One region of the Orrella daihaiensis genome, then DNA from elsewhere that is predicted to be linked to it. Evidence: predicted binding sites of a transcription regulator. Region 1 holds the regulator's gene; each other region holds the start of a gene.
The links. The regulator sigma-54, encoded in region 1, starts transcription at its own class of promoters, with help from an activator protein. The targets are predictions, from matches to a motif close to TGGCANGNAANCTGCTTT.

Region 1 (7,954 bases):
ATTACTTGGTGAGCATAAGCCATTGCTTCAAGCCTTGGCTGAGCAATCCGTTTTGAAGCGACGTGCAAGAGTGAAAGCAGCAATAGATTTGTTGTCTGCCCTGTGCCTAGACGTCGCGGCTGTACATTCATCAGTCAAGAACGAAGCTACGCAGATTGATGAGGCCGTTGACCGCCAACAGCAACACGTGCGAGATCTTGAACAGACCTTTGTAGAGCAGCTTTTAAGTCTCTACCAGTTCAGCCAAGAAGACTATCTACCACCCACGCAAGGCTGGGCTAAAGGTCAGTGGCAAGCCGATCTGTTTTCTCAGCGCACGCTCAAAGAGCTCGGCCTGGATATTGGCAAAGGGGCGGCCGTGGGCGCAGTTGCTGGGGCGGCAGTCGATGTTTTGAGTGCCGGATTATCACTTGGGACAGGGACATTGATTGGTGCGGCAGCGGGGTCAGCCTGGCAAGGCATAGATCGTTGGGGCAAAAGCATTAAGGCTAGCGTGATGGGTGAGCGTGATCTGGTGGTTGCCCGCGCAGTGCTGCTGGCGCTAGCCACGCGAAATATCCGGTTAGTGGCGGCGCTCGAGCAACGAGGACATGCCAGCCAACGACCGGTGGTTATTGCTGATGCGCAAACGAGCCCCGAGTTTGACCACGCCGCCCTGCTCGCCTGTTGTGACCGGGTCAGAGAGCAGACGTTTACACATCAGGTAAAGCAATTTTTTGGGGCAACCGTATCGCGTGCTGAGATTCAGACGGACATTGCTCAGATACTTTCGCGGGCACGTACACTCGAGCCGCTGACCTCAGATGGGTTACACTGAGCACTCGTCAGATTGTTCCAGTCCACCTGACGCCTCGGAGCTAACCTTGGCTCACCGCTGCAGTCCCATGCCTTAACAGCACCCCGGACGGGCGTTTTTCCTGATGCGCGCGCGATGATTGGAGTCGTTAACAAAACGGCTCGCGTGGCAACGGAGTCATTTAATTGTCTACAACGAATTCTTTTGCTGACCTTCGGTTGGCACAACCTCTTTTGCAAGCGATTGAACAAGAGGGCTACACACACCCCACCCCTATTCAGGCCAAAGCCATTCCCGAGGTGCTCGCTGGCCACGACCTGATGGCAGCTGCTCAGACCGGGACCGGTAAAACCGCCGGCTTTACATTGCCAATTCTGCAGCAGTTGTTAGCGGCTGGTGCCAGCAAACCCGTGCCAGGCCGACCCAAAGTTTTGATTCTCACCCCCACGCGCGAGCTTGCCGCTCAAGTTCAAGAGTCAGTAAGGACTTATGGACGCCACACTCGAATTAGCTCGATGGTCATGTTTGGTGGCGTCAATATCAACCCGCAAATCACCGCATTAAAAAAACCAGTCGACATTCTGGTGGCCACCCCCGGTCGATTGCTTGACCACCTTTCACAAAAGACATTGAGCCTGTCTGATATCAGTGTGCTAGTGCTCGATGAAGCTGACCGCATGCTAGACATGGGCTTTATCCGGGACATTCGAAAAATTCTCGCCTTGTTGCCATCCAACCGTCAAAACTTATTGTTTTCCGCAACGTTTTCGGATGACATACGCCAGTTGGCACGCGGTGTTTTACGTAACCCTGTTGAAGTTTCGGTCAATCCACCCAACACCACTGCCCAGCGTGTCGAACAAACGGTTCATCTCGTACCGCAGTCCGATAAACGAGATGTGCTGAGCCACATCATTCGTGAAAGCGGTTGGCATCAGGTGCTGGTGTTTACGCGAACCAAGCACGGAGCCAATCGCCTGGCTGAACGGTTGGTCAAAGACGGGCTACAAGCAGCTGCCATTCATGGCAATAAAAGCCAGGCGGCACGTACACGGGCGCTAGAGGGATTTAAGACTGGCAAGGTCAGTGTCTTGGTGGCTACCGATATCGCCGCACGAGGTTTGGACATTGATCAGTTGCCCCAGGTGGTGAACTTTGAGTTGCCCAATGTGCCAGAGGATTATGTTCACCGTATCGGACGCACGGGTCGGGCGGGTGCGGCTGGTTGCGCCCTATCGCTAGTCGATCAAGACGAAGTCAAATATCTCAAAGCCATTGAGCGACTGACCAAACAGACAATTGAACAAAAGCCTGCACCAACGGGTTGGGTTCGTCGTGCAGAGCCAGAATTACCCCGCCCACCTAGGCCCGTCTCGAACCGGCCTCGCAACGCTCAGTCCGACAGGTCGCGCGCGCGCTCGGCAAGTCAAACACCTGGTGCCAGTGCTGGGCGGGGCCGCAGACGAGCAGCAAACTCACCGGCGCGCGCCAGTGTGAGCCGTTAAACTACCACGCTTTAGCGGGCGGCAAACAGGGTTTGCCGCTTTTGCTGACGCTGATTTTTGATCGCTACCGATGTCAATCCATTCCACTAAACAAGAAGTCGCCAGGCGACGCACATTTGCCATCATCTCTCACCCAGACGCTGGTAAGACAACGCTTACTGAAAAAATCCTGTTGTTTGCCGGCGCGATTCAGATTGCAGGAAGCGTGAAGGCGCGTAAAGCATCACGTCATGCCGCATCGGACTGGATGGAAATCGAAAAGCAGCGTGGTATTTCGGTTGCGTCATCGGTGATGCAAATGGAGTATCAGGATTGTGTCATTAACTTGTTGGATACACCTGGTCACCAAGATTTTTCTGAAGACACCTATCGCGTCTTGACCGCCGTTGATGCAGCTTTAATGGTGATTGATGCGGCCAACGGTGTTGAGCCGCAAACGATTCGCTTGCTAGAGGTATGCCGCGCACGCAATACACCAATCATCACTTTTATCAACAAGCTTGACCGGGAGGTCAAACCACCGCTTGATTTGATTCAAGAGGTTGAGTCACATTTGCGTATGGATGTGGTGCCGTTTTCTTGGCCGATTGGAATGGGTAAGCAATTCGCAGGTGTATTTGATGTGCAGCTTGATCGCATGCGATTGTTTCAATCGGGACGCGACCGTCGTCCCGAGCAGGAAGACCAGACGATTGAGGGGCTGAATAATCCAGAGTTAGAACAAAAGTTTGGCCAGGCTTTTTTGCAGGCTCGCGAGGAAATTGAGCTTTTGCAGGCGGCCTCGCCGGCTTTTGATCATGAGGCGTTCTTGGCAGGTCGCCAGACGCCAGTATTTTTTGGGTCTGCGATCAATAATTTCGGGGTTCAAGAAGTGCTCGAGGCTTTGGTCAAGTATGCGCCAGCGCCAGGGCCGCGACAGGCGTTAGAGCGCACAGTCAACCCCGATGAGGGTAAATTCACTGGCGTCGTGTTCAAAGTGCAAGCCAATATGGATCCGGCCCATCGTGATCGGGTTGCGTTTGTGCGGGTCAGTTCTGGTCAATTTAACCGAGGCATGCGCCTGAAAGTCAGCCGCAATCAGAAGGAGATCCGCCCAAACAATGTGGTGTCATTTCTGTCGCAGCGGCGCGAGTTGGTCGAAGAGGCGTTCGCGGGTGATGTGATTGGAATTCCCAACCATGGGATATTGCATCTCGGAGACGTGTTGACCGAAGGCGAGGTCCTTCACTTTACGGGCCTGCCATTTTTTGCGCCTGAATTATTTCAGGCCGTGGAGGTTAAAGATCCATTACGCACCAAACAGTTACGTACTGGTTTGACCCAACTAGGCGAGGAAGGTGCAATCCAGGTCTTTCGGCCAGTTGCCGCAGGTGCTACCTTGTTACTTGGCGCGGTTGGCCAGTTGCAGTTTGAGGTCGTTATCCATCGCTTAAAGACCGAATATGGTGTAGAAGCCCGGTTAATGCCGGCGCGCTTTACCTTGGCGCGTTGGGTCACTGCTGATGACCCTAAGGTATTGGCCAAGTTTTTAGATGCCAACGCGGCCCAGATTGCCTATGATGTCGTAGAGGCGCCGGCTTACCTCGCGGGATCACCGGCCCAGTTACGGGTAGTTCAGGACCGCTATCCCGATGTACAGTTTCACACGATGCGAGAGCACGGTGGCAAGGTGTTTCAGTAGTTTGGGCCTACACAGGGATTTTCTTTAAAACTTATGTCTTGGCGTGTGTTGTTTGTCTTGGTGGTGTTGATGCTCGGCGCTTCGGCCGCTGCAGGCATTGGTGTTGGCAACTGGCTCGTTGATCAGGCCCCAACCATTTCGGCCGATGCACGCACCAATACAACCCGACCGCCGGAGATTGTGCGTGATGCCGCTGGCAGGCCTTTGGCTGCCATCCCGCCGCAACCGTTGCTAGACGGGTCACTTGGTCAGCCAATGGAAAAAATCCAGCCTATGTGGGAAGTGCAGGCGGTGTCTCTATTTGAGAGCAATCTTGACCCGATGGTGGTGCTTGGTCGTGGCGACCAGTCTTACACAGTGTCTGACATGCTATCTGGGGCTGGTGCTGGTTTGGGACAAGGCGAGGCAGACGTGGCAATGGTCGATTTAACGGCTGCGGCCGCGCCAGCGCCGTCTGCGCAAGAGCCTGTGCAAGTAGCCCAGGCGCCGGCGGTCACGCGTTCCTGGGATGAGCAACTCGCCGATGCTATCGACGCTTGTGACAACGTAGGATTTTTTTCTCGGCCAGGCTGCATCGAACGTGCCAGAAAAAAGTTTTGTGATCCCAACCGTGCCTGGGGACGCCATCCGTTGTGTCCATCTACCAATAATTTGGTCAACTAAGACTACTTAGCGACGGGCAAGTGCCTGCGATTTCCTCAGAGAGGCGCTGGGAATCCGCATCAGTTCACGGTACTTAGCCACCGTTCTGCGGGCGACCTGAATCCCTTCTTTATCAAGCAAGGTTGCAAGTTGGCCATCAGACAGGGGTTTATTGGCGTCCTCCTGCTCTATCAGATGGCGAATCTTGGTCTGTACGGCCATCGAAGAGGTGGTCTCACCATTACCACTGCTCAGCCCCGTGGCAAAAAATCGCTTTAATTCAACGGTCCCAAAAGGAGTGAGCATGTACTTCTGGTTAGTCGCACGTGAAATCGTCGACTCATGTAACCCGAGTTCCGCGGCTACCTCGCGAAGAGTTAACGGCTTCAGCGCACCCCAACCCGCATCAAAAAAGGCTTGTTGATGTGTCACGATAAAATCCGACACTCGCAGAATCGTCTCAAATCGTTGATTGATATTACGGATCAACCAGCGTGCCTCCTGCAGCTGTCCTTGCAAAGCAGAGTGCTCACCCGAGCGTGCTGAGCCGAGCGCTTCTGCATAGACCGCGTTGATGTTCAGCTTGGGAAGCGCAGATTCATTCAGTACAGGGCGATAGCCGCTAGCGGTTTTGCGCACAATGACGTCTGGGATGGCGTAATCAGCAGCGGGTTTGGACCATGGGCTACCCGGGCGCGGATTTAAGCGAAGGATGCATGCGTGAGCTTGCTGAAGCGTTGGTGTATCGCAACCAAGGAGCTCTTGTAGTTTGGTTAGGTTGCCACTTGCCAAGGTAGCGAGGTGGTCTTTACAAATTAAACGGGCGATCCTCAGAATGCTCTCATCACGTAAGCCGGGTAGACAGTCGTAGTCCGGTTGCTCGAGCTGCAAGCACAGACACTCAGACAAATCGCGAGCGCCTACACCGCTCGGTTCAAACGACTGTAAGAGTCGTAGTGCTGCATGTAACTCGTCTAACTCAACACCGGTGGCCGGATCTAGCATCTCTAAGATAGTCGCTAGAGACGACTCCAGAAATCCGTCATCGTTTAGGTCATCGATCAATAGACTCACCAGCGCGCAATCACGTGCGCTTACTCGGGTGGTGCCAAGCTGGCTCAGTAGATGTTCGCGTAATGTCAGGCTTGCCCCGGTTTCGGGTCTCTCAGCATAGTCATCGTCACGGCTGCGCCGGGTGCTGCTGTAGAGCTCAGCTTGCTTGTCAGGCTCCGGTGCGGATTCAACCTCCTGCACCACAGCTAGCACTTCGGCAGTATCCTCACCAGCCTGAGCCTCGAGCATCGGGTTCTCGTCAAGCGCCCGCTCAATTTCAGCCTGTAAGTCAAGGCTAGATAGCTGCAGCAGCCTGATCGACTGTTGCAAGGCAGGCGTCAACGTAAGATGTTGACCTAAACGGATGTCTAAAGATTGCCTAACCATGCTTACAATGTCGCCTATGCGTACGGATGAATCTACCTTGACCACTAAAACTGATATCGGGCAGCTAAGCTCGTTGCTTCGTCGCCTTTGCCTACCACGCTGGATCTGGCGCAGCGTTGTGCTAGTGCTGGCAGCCTTGGCCTGGCTCTGGGTTGCCAAGCAGATTCTGATCGGAGGATCACTGGTCAGTTACGAGGGGCTACAGTCCTTAGGGACACAGGTCGTCACTTTTCTGACTCGAATCAACCCATATTTATGGTGGGCAGTCACCATCATACTCACATTGATTGTACTGTCGCTGGCTCGTAGCTGGCTAAAGTCTAGTGTCAAGGCCGGTCGAGAGGTGTCTGTCTCGGTGGCCGATGTGCAAAAGCTCGCTCAAGGCATGAGTCCTGAGGGTGTAGATGTTTTACTGTGGGTATGGGACAAGGAAGCGGGTCCAGTCACCATTGGTGACTTGATCGCTGCTCGTGAACAACTCAGGCGTGGCCGCGTACGCAAACTGGCAACTGCCAGAGCCCAGCATCAGGTTCTCCTGTCGGCACGCGACGGTCAGACGCCAGGCAGTGCATCGCCTGACGCTTGACCCACGAGTACTGATAGCACAGAGACGGTGACTGATTTGTGGTGAATTAGCTGCAAGTTTGCTCGATCCGAAGGTGTTTTGTTATTCGGATGGATGTCCTTTAGTCGCTAACCCCTTGCCAAATATCGTATTTTGTGTTTATCTACGACTTATGAACTCAATTACCAACCGTTTTGATGCAGCCAAGGGAACGCTCGTTCCCGGTCGTTTTGCGTCATTTGAAGGTTGCGTCTCTGGTGCCGGCTCATCGGCCCTACTTCCCCTACTACTACCGATCGGTTGCCGGGCCTAGTGCCCCGTGGCAGTCCGGCAGCCCTTGGCCACATTTGCGACAGACGGTGAATCGTCTGGTCGTCTATCCAGTTAATTTCGAACAAAAGAGATGATTGCCTGCAAAGCAGGTCAAAAGAGGTACAAAATGCTTGCAAACCCAGCCACCAAGTACATTCCTTTCAAGCCATTTGAGCGCGACTTTTCTGAGCGCACATGGCCAAGCAAACGAATAACCCACCCCCCAATCTGGATGAGCACCGATTTGCGCGATGGCAATCAGTCGCTTATTGAGCCCATGAGCGTTGAGCGCAAGTTGGAGTTTTTTGACATGCTGATTCGCATCGGTCTTAAAGAGATCGAGGTCGGGTTTCCGTCAGCCTCTCAAACAGACTTTGATTTTGTGCGCAAACTCGTTGATGAGAAGCGCATCCCTGAGGACGTGACTATCATTGCCTTGACGCAGGCGCGCCCCGAGTTGATTGAGCGCACGGTCGAGGCAGCTGCGGGTGCCAAGAAAGCCATGATCCACTTGTATAACGCTTGCGCGCCGGCGTTTCGCAAGATCGTGTTCAACATGAGCAAAGAAGAGGTCATGCAAGTGGCTGTCGACGGCACCAAGACGGTGATGGCGTGCATGGCCAAGCATCCAGAGACAGATTGGTACTACGAGTATTCCCCTGAGGTTTTTAGCACCACCGAGCCGGAATTCGCGCTCCAGGTGTGCAATGCGGTGACTGAGGCTTGGAACCCGAGCCCACAAAAAAAGATTGTGTTTAACTTGCCCGCCACGATTGAGGCCACCACGCCCAATATGTACGCGGATCAGATCGAGTTTATGCACACACGACTCAATCGCCGCGACAGCATCGTATTAAGCCTGCACCCACACAATGATCGTGGCACCGCTGTGGCTGCTGCTGAGCTCGGACTGATGGCGGGTGCTGATCGTATTGAGGGGTGTTTGTTTGGTAATGGCGAGCGAACCGGCAATGTGGACTTGGTGACTTTGGCGTTAAATCTCTATACCCAAG
Region 2 (7,954 bases), 1.3 Mb from region 1:
AAAGGGCGCGTGTGATCGCATGCCGTGGTCATGCAAGGCACGCGCAACAAGCTCTTTACCGCTTCCCGACTCGCCGGTAATCAAAACCGTTACGTTCGATTGAGCAAGTTTGCCGATGGCTCGAAACACCTCTTGCATTGCGGGCGACAGTGATTGCGTCAGCATCGCACGACCACTGCTCTTACCATTACCAGCTTTATCCTCACCGTTGCCCGCTGAGCCCTCGGTGTTTTCTTGGATGGCCCGCTCGATTAATGCAACCGCTTCGTTAACGTCAAATGGTTTGGCTAAAAAATCAAATGCGCCACCCTGAAACGCAGAAACGGTGCTATCAAGATCTCCATAGGCAGTCATTACGATCACGGGAAGCTTTGGGTGCTCTGACTTGATTTCGCCAAGCAGCTTCAATCCGTCCTTGCCAGGCATACGAATATCGGTGATCAATGCAGCAGGCGTATCTTTTTGCAACGCTTGCTCAACTTCTTGAGCACAAGCAAAACTGATGGTGTCGATATTGGCTCTCATCAAAGCTTTTTCTAACACCCACCGGATGGCTTGATCGTCATCGACTATCCAGACTGGCTTCATGACAACTCCATCGGAATCAATAATCGAAACTCTGTGTGGCCTGGCTTGGATTCCATTTCAATCAGGCCGCCATGTTGCTGTAGCAGATCTTGTGCCAGACTTAACCCCAACCCGGTACCACCCTCACGTGCGGTTACCAATGGGTGAAACACTTTGTCCTGTATGGCAGCAGGCACCCCGGGGCCATTGTCGATCACTGCAATTTCAGCAACCATGCGATGCTGCCGTCTATGCAACATCACTTGACGCGCGATTCGGGTGCGCACCACAACCGTTGGTCCATCTCGATCTGATTGTGTGAGAATCTGAGCCGCATTGCGCACAACATTTAGGAGTGCTTGCACCAATCGGGCGCTGTCCGCCTTAATTTCGGGCATAGATGCGTCATAGTCACGTACCAAATCGACATCCGGAAATTCGGCGCGAACCAAAGCACACACGCGCTCGCAAACTTCATGAATGTTGATTTCATGAATCTGCATGGGACTTGCTTGTGGTGCGGCTAATCGGTCAACCAGCGCTTGCAGTCTGTCTGCCTCAGAGATAATGACCTGGGTGTATTCGGTGAGTCGCTGGTCGGGCAATTCGGCCTCAAGCAACTGGGCCGCACCGCGCAAACCACCGAGCGGATTTTTGACTTCGTGGGCCAGATTCCGCAAAAGCTCATGCTGCACCTGAATTTCTTCGGCCAACCGCTGAGTACGGTCAACGACAGACCGGCTTTCAAGATCTGCTAGCTCCATTAAAGCCGACCATGGCTGCCCCATCAGGCTGATCGTCGTCACTGACACTTCACGCTGCGTACTATGTCGCGCAACGGTTGCCACTTGTCGGCAACTCTCAAGCGTGCCCTCACAGGCATGGAGTACCGATTGTGCCAAGGCCGCATCTTCTTCAAACAGGGCAATTGCCATCTGCCCTTCGATCTGCCGTTTGGACCGACTGAAAAGATCCTCAGCGGCTGCGTTGGCGCGAACCACCACACCATCGCGGTCAAGCAATAGAACGGTGGTCGCTAACAGATCATAGGGTTCGATCGGTGTCATGGTTGTCGGGCCGGGTCTGGCCCGACCACCTAGTTACACATGATTACAGGCTGTAATACATATCGAACTCAACCGGGTGTGTGGTCACACGCATGCGAGTGACTTCACCCATTTTGAGCTCGATGTAGGCATCAATCATTTCGTTGCTAAAGACACCACCGCGGGTCAGGAACTCGCGATCTTTGTCCAGAGCCTCCAAGGCCTGATCGAGTGAATGACATACGGTGGGGATCTTTGCATCCTCTTCCGGAGCCAAGTCATACAAGTTCTTATCAGCTGGATCACCTGGATGAATCTTGTTTTGCACACCGTCCAAGCCGGCCATCATCAATGCAGAGAAAGCCAGATAGGGGTTGGCAAGTGGATCGGGGAAACGTGCCTCGATACGGCGAGCCTTGGGGTTGCCTACATAGGGAATACGAATCGAAGCCGAGCGATTACGGGCGGAGTACGCCAACTTGACCGGCGCTTCAAAGTGAGGCACCAGGCGCTTGTATGAGTTGGTGCCAGGGTTGGTGATTGCATTTAGCGCCCGCGCATGCTTGATGATCCCACCGATGTAATAGAGGGCAAACTCGGACAAACCAGCATAGCCGTTACCTGAAAACAGGTTTTGACCATCTTTCCAGATCGATTGATGCACGTGCATACCCGATCCGTTATCGCCAACAACTGGCTTTGGCATGAAGGTTGCGGTCTTACCGTAGGCGTGCGCCACATTTTGCACGGTGTATTTCAGAATCTGGTTCCAGTCGGCACGACGCACCAGCGTATTGAACAGAGTGCCAATTTCTGATTGACCAGCACCCGCGACTTCATGGTGGTGCACTTCAACCGGAACGCCCTGCTCTTCAAGCAACAGGCACATTTCAGAACGCATATCCTGGAACGAATCGACCGGCGGCACTGGGAAGTAACCACCCTTGACTTTTGGACGGTGAGCCAGGTTGCCGCCTTCGGTATCGGCTGCCCGAGTCCAGAAGCCTTCGTCAGATTTGATCTTCACAAAGCAACCTGACATATCGTCATTCCAGGTTACGCCGTCGAATACAAAAAATTCGGGTTCCGGACCAAAGTAAGCCGTGTCGCCAAGTCCGGTTGATTTCAAATAAGCTTCAGCTCGCTTTGCCAAGGAACGAGGGTCACGATCGTACCCTTTCATGTCGGATGGCTCGAGCACATCGCACGTCAGGATTAGGGTGGACTCTTCGCGAAATGGGTCCATATGAGCCGTATCGCAATCGGGCATGAGCAACATGTCGGATGCTTCAATACCTTTCCAGCCAGCGATTGATGAGCCATCAAACGCTTGACCCGACTCAAGCTTGTCAGCGTCGACTAGCTTTGCAGGCACTGATACGTGCTGCTCTTTACCGATGGTGTCAGTGAAACGAAAGTCAACGAACTTGACATCGTTGTCTGCGATCATTTTTAGTACGTCTTGCGTCGTGCTCATAATGGCTCCGAATCAATGGTAGGTTTGAGAGTAAGGTCACCGCCGTTAAGGGTGTTGCAAGCACAAAAGCAACATTCATGCCAAGTTTCTGATGCGTCCACGATCGGCAAATGTACGTCCGGGAAGCTGCAAGAAAGCTATAGATGCCCTAAACTAGGGCATTATGCACCACTATGATGCACTATTTCAGTGCAAAAAGCTAGCGCAAGAAGATACTCTGCAGCTCATTAAGGTGCCGCCAGCCAAGATCAGTCGGCCTGACGATTCGGTTGGAGACGGTCAACAGTTTTTTTTGCTTCGCTTTTTGAAGCAGCGGCGTAATTACAGAACTCGACAGACCCGTATGTTCGGTAAACAGATCCAAATTGATGCCGTCGCGTAACCGCAGTGCATTCAGAAAAAACTCAAACGGCAAATCATCCTCGGTGAGTTCACGATTTTGTGCAATATGCTCGCCAGTAAACGCAAGCGTTGACTGCATCCATTGAATTGGATTGCGAGTCCTTGCTTGACGGACAATCCGGTCGGGAAACGAAATCTTACTGTGGGCGCCTGGCCCTATCCCAAGATAATCCCCGAAAGTCCAATAATTCATGTTGTGTCGGCAGCGAGCGTTGTGGCGCGCATAGGCCGATACTTCGTATCGCTGCCAACCTGCACTTTCGACCAATTCCTCAATTAGCCCCTCCATTTGCTCAATGGTCTGCTCATCGGGAAGTGTCGGTGGATATTTGGCAAACACAGTCTGCGGCTCAAGCGTTAGCTGATATAAGCTTAAGTGCTCTGTCTGAAATGAAACAGCGAGTTCAAGATCGCGCTTGCACTGAGTAAGCGTTTGTTCCACGAGTCCATACATCAAATCAAGATTCACTCGTGCGACCGCGTTCTGCGCCAAATCAATCGCGAACATCGCTTGCTGAGAATCATGAATGCGCCCCAAACGTGCGAGATGCTCGTCATCAAATGATTGAATACCTAGCGATATCCGGTTAACTCCACTGGCGGCGTAGCTTTTGAACCGATTGGCTTCAACCGTACCCGGGTTGGCTTCAAGCGTGATCTCGGCATCTGGCCACAAACTCAAGCGCGCCCGAATCATGCCGAGCATCTGGTCAATCGTTGCTTCGCAGAGCAAACTTGGTGTGCCGCCACCAATAAATACCGAGTGAATTTGTCTGCCCCAAATTAGCGGTAGTGCCTGTTCTAGATCCGCTGTCAAGCTAGACAAGTAATCCGATTCGGGTAGGGACTCAGGCGCTTGGTGTGAGTTGAAGTCGCAGTAGGGACATTTACGCACACACCATGGAACATGGATGTAAAGTGCAAGTGGCGGCAAACTCGACAGCCCCTGACCCAACGTTGGCGCGCCTGATGGTTTACCTGGCGTCTCATCAAAGATCGGTATGACGCGTTTATCCAAAATTACACTCTCAATGAGTGCAGCCCGAAACCAACCCTCGCTGGCTCATTTGCTCAATGAGCGAATGCATCGCCTGTCCACGATGGCTGACGCGATTTTTTTCAGCGGGATCGAGCTCGGCTGCTGATACGCCTAGATCAGGCAACCAGAAATGCGGGTCGTAGCCAAAGCCATGATCACCACGAGGGTCCGCCCTAACCTCACCCATCCATAAGCCTTGCGCAATGATGGGCAGAGGATCATCACGACGAGTCACGAACACCAATACGGCGACATAATAGGCGCGACGATCATCGAAACTAGCCAGAGCCTGCACTAATTTGGCGTTATTGAGCAGATCTTGATCGACACCTGGCTGAGGCTGCGCGTATCGGGCCGATCTGACGCCAGGCGCTCCACCCAGAACCGGTACGCATATCCCGGAATCGTCGGCAAGCGCCGGCAGACCGGTTTGTGCACTAGCGTGACGTGCCTTGGCCAGCGCGTTTTCCACAAAAGTGTCAAACGGTTCGTCTGCAGGCGATACTGCAAATTCCGATTGACTGCGGACTTTTACGCCAATCGGAAGCAGCAACCGATCAAATTCACGCAGTTTCCCGGTGTTGGCAGAGGCCAGCACCAACTCAGACAATTGGGTATTAGCGACCATTTTCTTCGCGTTCGTCGGTAGGCACGTCATCTTGCAGCATCTGTACTAGCTCGCGCGCGAATGATGGCAATGCATCGAGGTCACGTACACAAACATGCAATTTGCGCTCTGCCCAAGCATCGGTTAGCTCAATAACACGGATTTTCATGGTGTTGCTGTAGCGCAGCGCCGCTTTTTGGGGCACCACACCAATCCCTACGCCAGCCTCGATCATGCGGCAAACAGCATCGAAACTACCAACCTCTACCCGGAAGCGAAACGGGTACCCCAAATTATCTGCCGCTTGAATAAGGAATGCGTGTATGGCGCTCCACTCAGACAAACCAACGTATTCGAAGTCGAGGGTTTCGTTAAATGAAACAGAGTCACGATCAGCCAGCGGATGACTAGCTGGAGTAACTAACGCGAGGCGATCACGCCGATAAGGTAAATATTGCAATTCAGCATTTGCTGGCTTACCAGCAACGATGCCAATGTCAGCAGTACCGTCGATGACCGCTTTCACAACGAGATAACTTAGTCGCTCACGCAGATCAACCGTCACATCGGAGTGCGAGGCCAAATATCGACTAAGCACTGCCGGCATGAACTCATTCATGGCAGTCGTGTTGGCAACCATCCTGACTTGGCCCTTGATGCCTCGGGAATATTCATAGATATCGCCACGCAAATGCTCGATCTGTTGCAATACCTTACGCGCATGCCGCATGAATGCCTCGCCCGAAGGCGTTAGCGTCACACCCTGACTGTTTCGATGAAACAATCGAGTCCCGAAATGCTCCTCGAGATTTTTCACGCGGTTACTAGCCGCCGGAAGTGACAGGTGCGAACGCTCAGCACCACGGGTCAAGCTATTGGCATCCCCAATATTGACAATGAGCTGAAGGTCTGTAAGGTCAAAATGACTAGCCATGTGTTTTTGCTAAAAATTATGCTGCGGCGCAATGCACTTGCCGACCGCCACGGTTTGCCCTAGGCAAAGTCGGGGTTTGTGAAACGTCAATTGGCAAAGGTGCGTTCGGCAGGCTAATTTGGCGCGGTATCAAATCTCAATGATAAGCCAAATATGACAACCTACGCAGAACAGTATCAAGACATCCGTGATGGCATCCGTAGCCTCTGTGCTCAATTCCCCGATGAATATTTTCGCAAGGTGGACGAGCAACGAGGCTATCCCGATGAGTTTGTGAAAGCACTGACCGATGCTGGCTGGATGGCTGCTCTCATTCCTCAAGAATACGGTGGCTCAGGATTGAGCCTGGCTGAAGCCTCAGTCATCATGGAAGAAATCAACCGCTGTGGTGGCAACTCGGGAGCCTGTCATGGGCAGATGTACAACATGGGCACACTGGTGCGCCACGGATCAGAGGAACAAAAGCGCCTCTACCTCCCGAAAATCGCCTCGGGCGAATTACGACTGCAATCAATGGGTGTGACTGAGCCGACCACCGGCACCGACACCACCCGGATAAAAACAACTGCTGTCAAGAAAGGCGACAAGTACGTCATCAATGGACAAAAGGTCTGGATTTCTCGAGTGCAACATTCTGACTTGATGATTCTGCTTGCGCGCACTACGCCGCTAAATCAGGTCACCAAAAAATCGGAAGGAATGTCGATTTTTATAGTCGATTTGCACGACGCGGTTAAAAACGGGATGACCATTCGTCCGATCCTGAACATGGTGAATCATGAAACCAACGAGTTGTTCTTTGACAACCTTGAAATCCCCGCTGAAAACCTGATTGGCGAGGAAGGTAAGGGCTTTAAGTACATCCTCGACGGGTTGAATGCGGAACGGGTGCTGATCGCTGCCGAGTGTATTGGTGATGGCTATTGGTTTATCGACCGCGTCACGAAGTACGTCAAGGACAGGATCGTGTTTGGACGCCCCATCGGACAAAACCAGGGCGTGCAGTTCCCGATAGCCAAGGCATACATCAATGTTGAAGCAGCCAGCCTGATGCGCTACGAGGCGTGTCGTTTGTTTGACGCGCACCTGCCTTGCGGTGCTCAGGCCAATATGTCGAAACTCTTGGCTGCCGATGCATCTTGGGAAGCAGCTAATGCGTGTTTACAGTTTCATGGTGGGTTTGGTTTCGCTTGCGAATATGACGTGGAGCGTAAATTCCGCGAAACACGCCTATACCAAGTTGCCCCCATTTCGACCAACCTGATCTTGTCATACGTGGCCGAGCATGTGTTGGGCCTGCCACGTTCATTCTAATTCTGTCGAGGTAAACCATGTCTACTGCCACTCACATCGCCGAGTCGAACCCTGGGCAAACTGCCGTGTTGCATCCGAGTGCCACGCTGGCTACGTTTGCTGCCAATCTTCGTTTTGAAGACATCCCTGCGGCAGTGGCACGGCGGTTTGAAGATCTGCTGCTCGACACCATGGCGTCAATCCTAGCTGGCTCTAAGGCCAGGCCGGTACTCAACATGGCGGACTTCGCCAAAGCAATGGGACCGGCGCAAGGGCTGAGCGAAGACTTTGTGCGTCGCACTCACACTTCACCGTATTTCGCAGCAATGGTTAACGCTGCATCGGCGCACTTTGTTGAACAGGATGACGTGCATAATGGTGCGGTATTTCACGCCGCAGCAGTCGTTATCCCACCAGCGCTCGCGGTAGCCCAAGCCATTGGCGCATCTGGCAAGGACTTTATGACAGCGTGTGTGGCTGGCTATGAAGTTGGCATCCGCATAGGTGAGTTCTTGGGTCGTCCACACTACAAAACTTTCCATACAACCGGCACTGCCGGGACGATTGCCGCGGCCGCTGCGGTCGGGCG
Region 3 (7,954 bases), 450 kb from region 1:
CATAAATCAGCGTTTTTGACGGGTTGTTTGGATGCCGTGCGCCAGCCGCGCGCCTTCCAGTTCGGCAACCATTCGGTAATACCCTTTTGCACATACTGGGAATCCGTATGCAAGATCACACGACAGGGACGCTTGAGCACATTTAGCGCCTCAATCACGGCAGTCAGTTCCATTCGGTTGTTGGTGGTATCAGCCTCGCCGCCGCATAACGTCTTTTCATGTTGGTTGCGCCTTAACAACACGCCCCAGCCACCCACCCCGGGATTACCTTTACACGCACCATCGGTCCAAATCTCCACGTCTGGCTGCTTGTCTTGCTCCATCAGCGCATTCCTTGCCGCTGCGAGGCCACACCAGCGGTCGCGCGCGCGCTGCGGCGTTGTGACTTGCGTTTCCACACCGGCGTAATGAGTCGCATGCCCGCAACCCGCTTAACCGCTGAGACCACATAGGTCGCGCCAAATATCGGCCACCAGCGGTCGCCAGCCGGGTCCATGAACGCAAACCGATCAAGCCACTCCTGACTGCGACAAGGCGGCGCATAGCAGCCGAAATGCCCACGATCGATTTCAAAGGACAAAAGCTTGAGCCAATCCTTTAGCCGATTGGGTGAGAGTTCGCCCTCATCACCAGCCGGAAACCAGGGGCTAATCCAAGGTAGCCTCGCTCTCAAACCCCATAGACTCCAGGGATTAAAACCGGCAATCACCAGTCGTCCTTCGGGCACTAGCACTCGATGTGCTTCGCGCAGCACCATGTGCTGATCGCCTGCCGTCTCTAGAGTATGCGGCAGCACCAACAGGTCAATGCTGTCCGTATCAAACGGCATTTCCTCTGGTCGACACACCAGGCTAGCCTGCCAGCCTAATCGCTGAGCATCATTTAGCTTGCGTGGGCCAGCGTAGGCTTTAAACGGCATTCGGTTGGCAGCCAGAAAGTTAAAGTCGGCCAGCCCGTACTGCACGGCGCGATAACCAAAAACATCGACCAACAAGTCATCAATACGCTGCTGCTCCCAGCGATGCACATAGCGACCCACTGGAGTGTCAAACCAGCGTTGCAGTTCTACAATGGGCGTTTGAGCATTAATCGACATGGATACCCCGAAAGATGACTGCGACTTTAACTGAGGTCTCGAATTTGCGCATCCGCCCGATTCGCGCCTTCTCGGATAATTACATCTGGATGATCGACGATGGCAAGCATGCAGTGGTCGTTGATCCGGGTGATGCCATGCCAGTATTCGATGCCCTCGAGTCCGAGAACCTGTCGCTTGCCGCTATTTTACTGACCCATCATCACCATGACCATGTGGGCGGGGTTCTTGAGCTTTTACAAGACCACAAGGCAACCGTCTACGGTCCTGGCATGGAAAACCTGCCCGCCTGTGACGTGGCATTGTCTGAAGGCGATATGGTCACCATCGGGGCGCCCACGATCACACTTCAGGTACTCGATGTACCGGGCCACACAGCCGGCCATATTGCATACACTGGTCAAGTGGGTGGTGAGCCTGTCCTGTTTTGCGGAGACACATTGTTTGTAGGCGGCTGTGGTCGACTATTTGAAGGTACCCCCGAACAGATGCTGCAATCGCTGGACAAATTTGCCGCTTTACCGGAGAACACCAAAGTCTACTGTGCGCATGAGTACACGCTATCGAACCTGCGCTGGGCTCGTACCGTTGAGCCTGACAACTCTGAGTTAGCGAAGTTCGAAGCAAAGTGCATGCAAATGCGCACGCAGGATCAACCGACCGTGCCTTCTTCGATCGCCATCGAGAAAAACTGCAACCCGTTTATGCGGGCGCGTCAGCCCTCTGTCACCCAAGCCGCAAACCAGTGGGCCAATAAAACCCTCGCCCATCCCGTCGAGGTATTCGCCGCATTGCGCGCCTGGAAAAACGATTTCAAATAGCCTGATGACCGATATCCGTTCAAGTTTTCTGCGTAGTTTTTTTGTTTTTGTGCTGGTGACCCTCACTGGCTGCGCCAATCTGCATGAGCAAGGCTCGGGCGCAGAAGTCACCACCCGAACTGTCGATCTCACACGTCCCCCAATTGATGTCTGGGAGCGCATCCGCCGTGGTTTTGCAATTCCTAACTTAAATACCGAGTTGTCTGAGCAGTGGACCGAATACTACGCCAAGCACCCCCAAGCCATGCAACGCATGGCTGACCGATCAGGTCGATACATGTATTACATCGTTGATGAGATCAACCGCCGTGGCTTGCCGACCGAGCTTGCTCTTTTACCCTTTGTCGAAAGCGCGTACGATCCAAACGCCTACTCACGAGCGCGCGCCTCAGGCCTGTGGCAGTTCATTCCGAGCACTGGCACTGCATTCAAACTTGAACAAACCTGGTGGCGTGACCAACGGCGTGACCCAATTGCGTCGACCAACGCAGCCCTAGACTACCTCGAGTATTTATACGAATATCAAGGCGACTGGTACCTGGCATTTGCCTCTTATAACTGGGGCGAAGGCTCGGTGCGCCGCGCGCTGGCCAAAAACGAGCGTGCCGGCAAGCCACTGGACTACCGGCATCTGAAGATGCCCAAAGAAACAGCCAACTATGTGCCCAAGCTTCAGGCCATCAAAAACATCATCGCTGACCCTGAGCGCTATGGCGTGATTTTGCCAATCATCGACAATGAACCTTACTTTGTGACCGTCAAGAAAGACCGTGACATCGATCTCGAAGTGGCTGCCAAACTCGCTGAAATGCCAATTGACGAATTCGCCGCGCTTAATCCGGCCTTTAATCAAGGCGTCATCATCGCTGACTTGAACCCGGAAATCATCCTTCCCCGAGAAAAACTGCCCGTTTACCTGGCCAATCTTGCGTCCTACCAAGGCGACCTGACTAGCTGGAAAAAGTACCCTGCCAAACAAGGTGAAAAAATCCAGGACATCGCTAAGACTTTCAACGTTTCGGTGGAGTCACTCAGGCGAGCAAACGACCTGAACCGCAACACCCGCTCGCTGTCTACTGACACCATACTCATCATCCCCGGACCGACGGCAAATGTGACCGTCGCCACAGCTGAAGTCGCCAAACGCTTATCTACCAAGACCTACCGGGTCAGAAGCGGTGACACCCTATCGGGCATCGCACGCAAACATGGCACCCGGGTGAGCGTGTTGCGCGAGCTAAATGGCTTGAAAGGGTCTAAACTTCGAGTCGGACAACGATTGAAAGTGCCGGGCTAAGCCGGTGCAGTATTGATTCAATACCATTAACTTAGAACGACATAGGAACGACAATGGGCTTTTTAGCTGGCAAACGAATCCTGATTACAGGCGTGATTTCTGACCGCTCGATCGCGTATGGCATTGCTAAGTGCTGTCATGAACAAGGCGCTGAACTGGCATTCACCTACGTGGGTGATCGCTTTAAGGATCGCGTGACCGGTTACGCCAACGAATTCGGTAGCTCAATCGTTCTGCCGTGTGATGTCGCCGAAGACACCCAAATCGAAGCGGTCTTTGCTGACTTAAAAACAGAATGGGATGGTTTGGACAGCATCGTGCACTCGATTGGTTTTGCGCCTCGCGAGGCAATCTCGGGAGAATTTTTAGACGGCCTGTCACGCGAGGCTTTCCGGATTGCCCACGACATTTCAGCCTACAGCTTCCCAGCGCTAGTCAAAGCCGGACTGCCCATGATGCAAGGCCGAGAAGGCTCAGTGCTCACGCTTACCTATTTAGGCGCCGAGCGGGCCGTGCCGCATTACAACACCATGGGGTTGGCTAAGGCATCTCTCGAGGCCAGCGTGCGTTACCTGGCCAGCAACCTCGGTCCCCTCGGCATCCGTGCCAACGGCATTTCAGCTGGCCCTATCAAAACACTGGCGGCCAGTGGTATTAAAGACTTCGGTGGGATCCTGCGCTATGTAGAAAACAACGCCCCACTACGACGCAATGTCACCATTGAAAACGTTGGCAATGCTGCTGCGTTCCTGATGTCTGATCTGGCTGCCGGCATCACTGGCGAGATCTTGCACGTCGACTCGGGCTTCTCGACTGTAGTGCCTGCTTACGGCTAATCCGTACCATCTACGATTCCCAAGGCCGCCCGAATCTGGGTGGCCTTTATATTTTCTAGTCGCACCCGTTTGTCGCGGCTGGTTTGGCCACTGACTAGCTCGATCTGATTGCGTTTAAGCCCAAGCGTGTCCACGAGCCACTTCAAGAGCGCCTCATTGGCCTTGCCATCAACTGGCGGGGCATGGACGGCAACTTTGAGTTGATCACTCAAGACCCCCAACACGCAGCTGCGCTTGGCACCTGGTTGGATACGCAGGCGCAAGATGCAATGATCGTGACGAGAGTCGAGCCAAGGCATAGCGATCCTGGATGAACAAATGCGGCATGGAAAATATATTTAGGACCAGCTTACCGCAGGTTTAGTCGCGGCTCGAGATCGCTTGCACGGCAGGCCAAAAAAAGAGTTAAATTTCAGATGACGAAACCGTAACTGCATCTTAGTTGTGATATTGGTGGCACAAAATTTGCTTGGTACTTTGCCTGGTACTTTGCTTGGTACTTTTGTTGTTGCCTTTTGATTTTATTGAATGCCTAGCGAATCTTTGCCTGGCAAATTTAAACCTCGAATTCGGAGTCAATCAATGAGCCTATTTTCTCGTAGCCGTCGCGTGGCGCTCGCCGCAGGCGCAAGCCTTTTGGTGCTGTCTGGTATCAGTCCGAGCGTCTTGGCGCAAGACAAACTCAAAGTCGCGGCGATTTACACGGTACCGTTCGAACAGCAATGGGTGAGCCGCATCCACAAAGCGTTACAGGCTGCCGAGGCCCGTGGCGAGATTGTTTATGTCGCCAGTGAGAACGTCTCCAACGCCGACTACGAGCGCGTCATGCGTGAGTACGCCACGCAGGGTAATCAGTTGATTGTTGGTGAATCATTTGCGGTGGAAGCCGCTGCTCGCAAAGTCGCCAAAGACTTTCCAAACGTTGCCTTCCTGATGGGTTCTTCGGGCAAACCACAAGCACCAAACTTCAGTGTGTTTGACAACTACATCCAAGAGCCTGCCTACATGACTGGCATGATCGCCGGCGGGCTCACCAAATCCAACAAGATTGGCCTGGTTGGCGGTTTCCCGATTCCGGAGGTCAATCGGCTCATGAACGCATTCATGGCTGGTGCCAAAGAAGTGAACCCCAACGTCGAGTTCATGGTGACGTTTATTAACAGCTGGTTTGACCCACCCAAGGCCAAAGAGGCTGCATTTGCCATGGTCGATCGTGGCGCTGATATCCTTTATGCCGAGCGCTTTGGGGTCAGCGATGCCGCCAAGGAGCGTGGCATTCTGGCCATTGGTAACGTGATTAACACCCAGGATCAGTATCCAGAGACCGTGGTGGCATCAGCGTTATGGAATATGGAACCCACCATTGATCAGGCGCTCAAGGCCGTGAAGTCCGGACAGTTTAAAGCTGAGGACTACGGCAAGTTCTCGATGATGAAATACGGTGGTTCGGAAATGGCGCCCTATGGCACCTTTGAGAACAAAATCCCTGCCGAGCTTAAAGCCAAAGTGGCTGACCGCGAGAAAGCCATCCTGGCTGAGACCTTCGTGGTCGAGATCGACGACAATCAACCCAAGCCCACTGCGCGTTAATGCGCGCAAGCGCTGACACACCAGTCGTCCTAAGCCTGCAAGGCATCATCAAGCGGTTCGGTACGCTGACGGCCAACGACGACATTTCGCTTGAGCTCGCCCAAGGAGAAATCCTTGGGCTGCTTGGCGAGAATGGTGCCGGCAAATCGACCCTGATGTCGATTCTGTTTGGGCATTACACCGCGGATCTCGGGCAAATCAAGGTGCATGGCGAGCCGCTGGCGGCAGGAGACCCAGCAGCAGCCTTGGCTGCTGGCATCGGCATGGTGCACCAGCACTTTGCACTGGCAGACAATTTGACGGTGCTAGACAACATCGTCCTGGGCACCGAATCGCTTTGGCGCTTAAGCAGCCAACGCTCAGCGGCCAGAACCAAAGCACGAGCTGTAGCAGAACGATTTGGACTATCGATCGACACCGAACGCAAGGTTGGCGAGCTCACGGTCGGTGAGCGCCAAAGAGTAGAAATCATCAAGGCACTCTATCGCGGTGCACGCATCCTGATTCTGGACGAACCGACCTCGGTGCTCACACCCCAGGAAAGCGAACACTTGTTTGAGGCACTTCAGCACTGGGTGCGCGAAGGACTGTCGATCATCTTTATTAGCCACAAGCTCGGTGAAGTTTTACGAATCTGTGACCGAGCCGCGGTGCTACGCCATGGCAAACTGGTGGCTAACCAGTCAACCGAGGGCGTGACTCAGGGACAACTAGCCCAGTGGATGGTGGGCCATGAATTGGCCGCGCCAGTTCGTCGCCCGGGCAAACGCCAAAGCGAAACACCGGTGTGTGAAGTCCGGTTTGACCCCGCTGTCGATCAACACCCCGAGTCCCATGACCGTCTTCATCACGTCAACCTATCCCTGTATCCGGGCGAAATTGTGGCCATTGCTGGTGTATCAGGCAACGGCCAGACTGCACTTTGTGATCTGATGTTCAAACAATTTTCCCATGCTGCTCGCATTCCCGAGGATAGACAGTCTGTCGGGCTGATCGGTGACCTGCCAGTTTGGGAGAATATCGCTGCCGAACGTTTGAAGACGACCGCCTTTAGTCGCATGGGCTGGGTGAAACAAGACGCCGCCCATGCCTACGCACAAGATGTCATTGCTGGATTTGATGTGCGTGGCGCCAGCCTGCAAACACCGGCTCGCAATTTGTCAGGCGGCAATATGCAAAAGTTAATCCTTGGCCGAGCGTTAAAAGCCCCTGCACAAACACAATCCACTGGCCCCGCTTTGATCGTTGCCCAACAACCAACCTGGGGCTTGGACATTGGCGCCGTAGCGTTTGTTCACGATCAGCTGATCGCCGCTCGCGACGCTGGCGCAGCGGTCTTGCTGGTGTCAGATGATCTCGATGAAGTGATGACCCTTGGCGATCGTATTGCAGTCATGCACGCAGGCGTGCTGACCGAAGCGCGCCCGACGTCGGACTGGAGCCGCGAATCGATTGGTCTTGCGATGGCAGGTATTGCGGAGCTGCATCCATGAGGCTTGAGCGTCGAACGCAAACAAACTGGGCTGTGTGGGTCGCTGCAATGGTCGGTGCAGCGCTAGCGGTTTTAGTGGTCAGCACCTTACTGGTGCTCTGGGCGGGCGCTCCGATCGCACAAACCTACAGCTTGCTACTTAAAGGCGCATTTGGATCGGTATTCGCCTGGTCCGAAACACTGACCCGAGCAGTACCGTTGATCTTTACAGGACTGGCTGCTGCAGTGGCATTTCGCGCACGACTCTTTAACATTGGCGCCGAAGGACAACTCTACGCCGGCGCCATTGCAGCAGTCGCCGTGGGTGGCCTTCATGGTGGCACTGGATTTGAGATTGCGCCTGCGTTGCTATTTCTACTGATGTTGCTGGCCGCAGCACTAGCCGGTGCACTGGTACTTTTAGGACCAGCACTTTTAAAAACTCGGCTCGGTGTCGATGAAGTGGTGACTACGCTGTTGTTGAACTTCATCGTGCTTTTGGGTGTATCCGCCCTGCTCGATGGTCCAATGAAGGACCCACTGTCGATGGGCTGGCCACAAAGTGTGGTGTTGGTCGGGGATCTGGAGCTTGGCAAACTGATTGCTCAGACCCGTTTGCATACGGGCTTGATTTATGCGGTCGCTTGCGCGTTGGCTGTCTGGCTTATTATGAAATACACCACGCTTGGGTTTGATATCCGGGCTACTGGTGCAAACGCCCGAGCAGCCTCGTTTGTCGGCGTCAAAACCACTCAAACCATGGTGTTGGTAGCTCTCTTGTCTGGCGCCCTCGCGGGCCTTGGCGGCGCTATTGAAGTGGCCGGACGTACAAGCTACGTCACG

Region 2: a site for sigma-54 is predicted at 3,156-3,173, ahead of glnA (type I glutamate--ammonia ligase). Genes of this name have one in related genera too.
Region 3: a site for sigma-54 is predicted at 4,505-4,522, ahead of DHf2319_RS03220 (BMP family protein). Genes of this name have one in related genera too.

Annotation. Positions count from the first base shown of each region.
Region 1 is NZ_CP063982.1:222,238-230,191, forward strand. Features, by position in the region: gene DHf2319_RS01020 (GTPase/DUF3482 domain-containing protein) at 1-817, shown strand, start outside; gene DHf2319_RS01025 (DEAD/DEAH box helicase) at 982-2,301, shown strand; gene DHf2319_RS01030 (peptide chain release factor 3) at 2,372-3,982, shown strand; gene DHf2319_RS01035 (hypothetical protein) at 4,016-4,645, shown strand; gene rpoN (RNA polymerase factor sigma-54) at 4,652-6,064, opposite strand; gene DHf2319_RS01045 (hypothetical protein) at 6,102-6,650, shown strand; gene leuA (2-isopropylmalate synthase) at 7,069-7,954, shown strand, end outside.
Region 2 is NZ_CP063982.1:1,570,801-1,578,754, reverse strand. Features, by position in the region: gene ntrC (nitrogen regulation protein NR(I)) at 1-588, opposite strand, end outside; gene glnL (nitrogen regulation protein NR(II)) at 585-1,634, opposite strand; gene glnA (type I glutamate--ammonia ligase) at 1,678-3,090, opposite strand; gene hemW (radical SAM family heme chaperone HemW) at 3,290-4,510, opposite strand; gene rdgB (RdgB/HAM1 family non-canonical purine NTP pyrophosphatase) at 4,521-5,159, opposite strand; gene DHf2319_RS07180 (LysR family transcriptional regulator) at 5,149-6,072, opposite strand; gene DHf2319_RS07175 (acyl-CoA dehydrogenase family protein) at 6,226-7,386, shown strand; gene DHf2319_RS07170 (MmgE/PrpD family protein) at 7,404-7,954, shown strand, end outside.
Region 3 is NZ_CP063982.1:671,094-679,047, reverse strand. Features, by position in the region: gene rnhA (ribonuclease HI) at 1-323, opposite strand, end outside; gene DHf2319_RS03245 (class I SAM-dependent methyltransferase) at 323-1,096, opposite strand; gene gloB (hydroxyacylglutathione hydrolase) at 1,111-1,917, shown strand; gene DHf2319_RS03235 (transglycosylase SLT domain-containing protein) at 1,922-3,214, shown strand; gene fabI (enoyl-ACP reductase FabI) at 3,268-4,050, shown strand; gene DHf2319_RS03225 (DUF167 domain-containing protein) at 4,047-4,349, opposite strand; gene DHf2319_RS03220 (BMP family protein) at 4,633-5,640, shown strand; gene DHf2319_RS03215 (ABC transporter ATP-binding protein) at 5,640-7,133, shown strand; gene DHf2319_RS03210 (ABC transporter permease) at 7,130-7,954, shown strand, end outside.